DNA from 2 places in the Paenibacillus sp. BIC5C1 genome. Region 2 is predicted to be linked to the other one. Evidence: riboswitches for the same ligand, from Rfam matches in the RefSeq annotation. Region 2 holds a riboswitch; the other holds the start of a gene.

Region 1 (3,410 bases), 3.0 Mb from region 2:
TACGGGGAAGCGGTTGGCGGAGCGATCTTGCTCGCTTTTGGACTTTTGTTTATATTTTAAAAAACGACGTTAACCATGATTACAGCCTAGTGCAGTCTTCAATATATAGTTATGAGATTCATCATTGGTTCAGATGGTGTTTCAAACATGATTCGACAACATTTGCAAAATGGGGAGGCTAACCACAATGAAACATATTTTGTTTGTATGTACAGGGAATACATGTCGCAGCCCCATGGCGGAGGGACTTTTACGTAAACTGGCGTCTGAGCGGGGCATTCAGGTGGATGTTCGTTCCGCAGGTGTAGCCGCAACAACGGGCATGCCGATTTCCCGTCATGCGGAGGCCGTATTAAGGGATCACAACGTTGATGGACCACCTCATTCGACGCTCCTTAGCTCCAACCTGGTCGGTTGGGCCGATCTGATTCTCACGTTGACACGCAGTCATAAACAGCATGTCATGCAGGTTTTTCCCGACTCTGTACACAAGACCTATACCTTGAAAGAGTATGTGGAAAATGACGAACAAGTCCTGAATGATCTTCAGGAACTGGACAGCCTGTTTGCGACATTGGAGATGAAACGTGCGCTAGGTCAGGAGATTTTGGCATCTGAACGTGAACGGGCAATCGAGATCAGACAGCGGATTCCGAGCTTTGATATTTCCGACCCGTTTGGCGGCAGTCGCGATGATTACAACATAGCTGCGGCAGAGATTCGGACCGCGCTCGACAGACTTTTGGACAAGCTGGGTTAATTGGATTCGTTTAATCATACGAGCTACCAGTGGATTACGATATAAAAAACGTACACGGGATGTGAATTACCCGTTGATTTTAAACGCAGGTTGTTTTATGATGGATGGGAAAACAGGGATCCGGTGTAACTGGCGACGAAGTGGACATAACCACGATGGAGCACCGGAACAAACGGCCGGTCGCCTGGGCAAAAGAGCAATTCTGCGTTACCCGCAGACTGCTCTTTTTTTCGTCTTTCATCTGATTATTCGCTATAATAGTACCTGAAATGCCATGCAAGAATACCAAGGGCAGCCAAGAGGAAGCCGGGCATGATTTTATCGGGAGGCGATAGGATGACTATTGAGTTAGATTCGGAACAACCCGGATTGCATGAACAGACCGCATCCATTCTGCGTGAACTGGCGCTTGCCGGACAGCTTGGAACTGGACAGATCGTTGTGATCGGAACAAGTACAAGTGAAGTTGCAGGCAAACGGATTGGTACAAGCGGTGCGGTTGAAGTAGCGCAGCAGCTTCTTGCGGGTATACGTGAGGTGCAGCAGGAGTTTGGTTTTGATGTTGTATTCCAATGCTGTGAGCACCTGAACCGTGCACTGGTTATGGAGCGTTCTCTGCTTACACGGCTTGGATTGACTGAAGTGGGTGCAGTACCTGTGCCCAAAGCAGGCGGTTCCATGGCATCCGCAGCGTATCGCTCGCTGACCGATCCATGCCTGGCTGAACATGTGCAGGCCCATGCGGGACTGGATATTGGGGAGACGATGATTGGCATGCACTTGCGGCATGTGGCAGTACCCTTCCGCACAGGACTCCGCTACATCGGTGATGCCCGTGTAACTACAGCGTTGACTCGTCCAAAGTTGATTGGCGGCGAGCGTGCAGTGTATCGTATGGAAGAGCAACCAGATTCGACATTTTGTGACTGATATCTTCAACCTATATAAAGCCAAATTAGACTTTACACGAAAACGGAGAGTGCAACACCAATCTGAAGAAGCGAAGCGTTCGCCTGAAAGCTTTCCGAAGGAAAGCTACATCGGAAGCATACGCTATCCCCATGATTTCCCCCTTATTATAAGGGAGTTCAGAAAAATCTGGGGATAACAGCGATCGGAAGATGGTGATGCAATCGAAGTCAGGAGTGTAACCACTGTAGTTTCGCTTTATAACTTCACTTATACCTGGGAGGAATTTAATCATGGAACAATTGCGCAAGAATGACCCGGCAGTACTGGAAGCGATGAATCTTGAACTGAAACGTCAACAAAACAACATTGAGCTGATCGCGTCTGAGAACATCGTAAGCGAAGCGGTTATCGAGGCAATGGGATCTGTACTTACCAACAAGTACGCTGAAGGATATCCGGGCAAACGTTACTACGGTGGTTGTGAGCATGTTGATATCGTAGAAGATATCGCGCGTGATCGTGCCAAAGAATTGTTTGGAGCAGAACATGTGAATGTTCAACCTCACTCCGGTGCACAAGCGAACATGGCAGTATACCTTGCGGCTCTGAAACCAGGTGATACCGTTCTGGGTATGAACCTTGCACATGGCGGACACCTCACACATGGTAGCCCGGTTAACGCTTCCGGTTTGCTGTACAATTTCGTGGCATACGGTGTACAAGAAGATACATTCCTGATTGATTATGATGAAGTGCGCAAAGCGGCATTTAAACATCGCCCTCGTATGATCGTTGCAGGTGCAAGTGCATATCCGCGTACCATTGATTTTGAAAAGCTGGCTTCCATCGCCAATGATGTAGGCGCTTTGTTCATGGTGGATATGGCTCACATCGCAGGACTGGTTGCTGCTGGTTTGCATCCAAGCCCGGTTCCACATGCGCATTTCGTAACGACAACTACACACAAAACGCTGCGTGGACCTCGTGGTGGTATGATTCTGTGCCGCAAAGCTTGGGCAGCAGCGATTGATAAAGCGGTATTCCCGGGTTCCCAAGGTGGACCTTTGATGCACGTGATTGCTTCCAAAGCGGTAGCATTCGGTGAAGCATTGCAACCTTCGTTCAAAACGTATGCAGAGAATGTCGTGAAAAACGCACAGGTTCTGGCTGAAACATTGATCGCTGAAGGATTGAACATCGTATCCGGTGGTACAGACAACCACTTGATGCTGATCGACACACGCAGCGTGAATATCACAGGTAAAGAAGCCGAGCATGTACTTGATTCCATCGGCATTACCGTGAACAAAAATGCAATTCCGTTTGATCCAACCAGCCCATTTGTAACGAGCGGTATCCGTATCGGTACACCTGCAGCAACTTCCCGTGGTATGAACGAAGAAGCGATGGTAGCTATTGGTAAGATCATTGCCAAAACATTGAAAAACCCTAAAGATGCAGCTAAATTGGACGAAGCCCGTGCTGAAGTAACGGCGCTTACCGACCAATTCCCACTCTACACAGACCTTAAATACTAAAAAAAACTTGCTCATGGTGTTTGTATTTGAGATGTTCTTCATGTAAACACTCAGACGGAGCAGACAGAATGAAGCCGTAGAAGCGTAGCGTTCGCCTTTATCCCCGGATTTTCCCCTTAATAAAAGGGTTCAAAAAAATCCGGGGATAACAGCGATCGAAGGGTCATTCTGTTTGCGGAGCATCATTGTGTTTACATGCA
Region 2 (3,410 bases):
CGGTCAACCACCAACGGAAATCGGGAATAAAATGATGTGTGAAAAAGTTGATATAGATGGCTCCTCCTAACAGAACCGAAGATGCAAACCCAGGCCAGCCCGTCATGTCCATACGCAATCTGCGCCATATTTGACACATAAAGCTTGCTACACTTGCATACATAAATCCGCTATAAAGGGGGACACCAAAGAGCTTGGTATAACCAGGCTCGGGGTATGACCAGGACCCCATCCATACCTTATACATCTCCAGTACCAATCCAATCACGTGAAATATACATATGACTTTGATTTCATCACGTGTTTCCAATCCGCTCCGGTACATAAGGTATTGTACTGCTAATAAAACAAGCAGAATGGCATCATAACGATAGAGAAGAGGTATCTGAATAACGCTAGAAAGGGCCAACGTTCCAAAGATCGCCACAGGAAAAATGCAACTCATCGCCTGATGATAACCGAAATGCAGGAGCTGTACTAAAGGTTTCAAGTTATGTTTATCTCCTTCCTAAGCCTTGTTCATAATAATATAGATATGGTCCGTTTGTAAAAAGAGAAAAAAAGAAATATATATTTTCTTATTTTCAATTCGAGCTGATTCAAAGACAAAACAGGCCCCTCGTCAAATGGAGGGACCTTGTTTTTTGGCTAATTCATTTATGCATTTTCAGATAGCTTGTAGGCAGATTTAATCGTATGTTCGATGAGCGTCGCAATTGTTACAGGACCAACACCGCCCGGTACAGGTGTAATTGCTGAAGAAGGAACAAAGCAAGCTTCGTAGTCCACATCTCCGACGTTGCCTTTGTTATAACCAGCATCAATAACGACAGCACCTGGTTTAATCCAGTCGCCTTTAACAAAGAGCGGTTTGCCCACGGCTGCAATTATGATATCGCCAAGCTTCACGATTTCCTCCAGATTCACGGTTTTGGAGTGGCAAGTCGTCACCGTTGCATTCCGGTTTAGCAGCATGGCTGAGACAGGTTTGCCCAGAATAGGGCTTCTTCCGATGACAACCGCATGTTTGCCCTCGATCTGAATATTGTAGAAATCCAGAATACGCATAATAGCCTGTGGTGTACAGGAAGGGAATTCTGCGTCTCCAAAAGCATTAAGTGCAAAACCGAGGGTCGTTACACCGTCAACGTCCTTCTCGATACTAATGGCATCAAAAGCTGCTCTTTCATCGATGTGATTCGGGACAGGGTGCTGAAGCAAAATACCGTGTACGGAAGGGTCATCATTTAGCTTGTTAATTTCTTGAATTAATTCATCTGTGGTGGTATCCGCAGAAAGAACAACCTTAATGGATTGCACGCCTAAGCGAGCACAAGCATTTCCTTTCATACGTACATAGGTCGCTGAAGAAGGATCATCTCCGACGAGAATTGTAGCGAGACAAGGCTGAATGCCTTTTTCCTTAAGTATGGCAACCTTCGAGGCCATGTCTTCCTTCATAAAGTCCGCTACCGTTTGTCCATTCAAGATCAGTTTGTCAGTACTCATTATCACATCGCCCTTTCAACATAAAAAAGAGGCAAGGAAATAAATATTCCTTACCTCTGCCCAGGCGTACGGCTTATTACAAAACCATATGCTCCCTCACGGTTCACCGTGTTCGCCAGTTACATATGATCGTTTTAAATTGTTTAGATTGATACTACTTGAAAAAGCAGAATTGTTCAATAGTTAATGGATTTGATAACTGTTCTCACTTATGATATATTATTGTTAACCAGTAAACTATTTGCGGTTGAATTAGTGCATTAGATTCATTATTTAAGGTTTTTTTATTATTTATAGGTAAATAAGGAGCGATTGAAGAATGGATTCAAACGATCGATCAAAACAGTTACTGTATGACCAATTTATCCGCTTTTTACATGTATATGAGAATCACAAGGATACGGAAATTGAACATTTTCTAAGTATCGCCCAGCGGGAAAGCATGGACAAAATCCCTCAGCATTTGACCGCGATTCATATGATAGATTGCATTGGCAAGCATGAGCCTATTAACAACACGGGTATTGCCGAGGCGATGAATTTGTCCAAAGCAAGCATTACCAAGATAGGCAACAAACTGCTGGAGGAAGGATTCGTTAAACGTACGAAAATGAATGACAACAAAAAGGAGAGCTATTTCCGGTTGTCACCACAAGGCAAGAAGATCTTTGAACTGCATGAACGTCTGCATGTACTCGAGGCTGAACGGTTTTATCAATCTTTGGACAAATATTCGGAACCTGAGCTGAAAATAATACATCGATTTCTTCAAGACAGCAGCATGGATATGGAGTCCAGATAAACTGAAGGAGAGTGAATAACTTGAGCCTGACAGAATTAATCAGGGAACGCAGAAGTATTCGTAAATGTAATTCAAAACCGGTGGAACAGGAGTTGGTTGTTGAATTGTTGCACAAGGCCACACGGCTTCAACCATCTGTTGAAGCTGGCTCATGGCGTGTTGTGTATGCTGGAACTCCCGAAGCACGCAAACGGTTGGTGGACTGCATGCTGGAACAGATGTCGCAGAGCAAGCTCGGCAAGCTGATTCCAGGTAAATTGCTGGATGTTTTTAAAAAGAGGTTTACCGATATTCCAGCTCACGTCATTGTTATGTCGACTGTAGGACCGGATCGTCTGACCAATGACCGCAATTATGCGGCAGCCTGCGGGATGATGCAGAGCTTCCAACTGCTGGGATGGGAAAAAGGGTTAGGAATGTTGTGGGATACAGAGTCCATGATTCAGAATGAAGGATTTTTCAAAGGCATTGGACTACGTGAGGATGAAAGATTTGTTGGCATTCTTCATATGGGATATTACGACAAAGCGCCAAGAAGCCGGAAAAGAACACCTGCTGAGCAAAAGTGGACTGTATTTCAGGGTCAAACTACGTAGAAGGGGAGGAAGTAAAAATGGAATTAGCCGATCTGCAAGGAGGCATACATAGTCCAAAAGATTTTTTGGATCGACCGGTATCACAGGAGCTAATCCTTGAATTGCTCAATCACGCCGTGTGGGCGCCAAATGATGGACTTCGTGAGCCGTGGCGATTTATTTTTGCCGATAACCGTAATGGGAAACTCATGCAGGGATTACAGGAGCACGCTCCAGCCTATCTTCTGGTCTTGGTAAAGGAAGAGGCGGATTATCATAAGCGGGAAGAGGACTTTGCAGCCGTCTGCTGTCTGATCCAAAATTTCCGTTTGCTTGCCCATGAACAGGGCCTGGGTGTGCGCAGCACGCTGCATGACTGGATGTACGACCGGAATCGTGCTGAAACGTTTGGCGTGTTAGGCAATGAGCGAATTGCTGCGGTTCTGGAATTGGGATATGGTGCCGAACAGCCGGAAGCGAAAGCTGAGATAGCTGAACCTCAGCTTCATTTCGAACTATTGTAG

The links. Region 2 has a riboswitch for ZMP and ZTP ahead of RS891_RS15210 (bifunctional 5,10-methylenetetrahydrofolate dehydrogenase/5,10-methenyltetrahydrofolate cyclohydrolase). Riboswitches for the same ligand answer to the same signal wherever they lie in the genome.
Region 1: another riboswitch for ZMP and ZTP. It lies ahead of RS891_RS28860 (TIGR01440 family protein); the one in region 2 lies ahead of RS891_RS15210 (bifunctional 5,10-methylenetetrahydrofolate dehydrogenase/5,10-methenyltetrahydrofolate cyclohydrolase).

Annotation. Positions count from the first base shown of each region.
Region 1 covers NZ_CP135922.1:6,418,446-6,421,855, reverse strand. The annotation lists gene RS891_RS28870 (manganese efflux pump MntP) at 1-60, shown strand, start outside; gene RS891_RS28865 (low molecular weight protein arginine phosphatase) at 188-760, shown strand; ZMP/ZTP riboswitch at 876-957, shown strand; gene RS891_RS28860 (TIGR01440 family protein) at 1,097-1,690, shown strand; gene glyA (serine hydroxymethyltransferase) at 1,963-3,210, shown strand.
Region 2 covers NZ_CP135922.1:3,378,838-3,382,247, forward strand. The annotation lists gene RS891_RS15205 (DUF817 domain-containing protein) at 1-490, opposite strand, end outside; gene RS891_RS15210 (bifunctional 5,10-methylenetetrahydrofolate dehydrogenase/5,10-methenyltetrahydrofolate cyclohydrolase) at 658-1,509, opposite strand; ZMP/ZTP riboswitch at 1,561-1,642, opposite strand; gene RS891_RS15215 (MarR family transcriptional regulator) at 1,829-2,311, shown strand; gene RS891_RS15220 (nitroreductase family protein) at 2,323-2,907, shown strand; gene RS891_RS15225 (nitroreductase family protein) at 2,925-3,410, shown strand.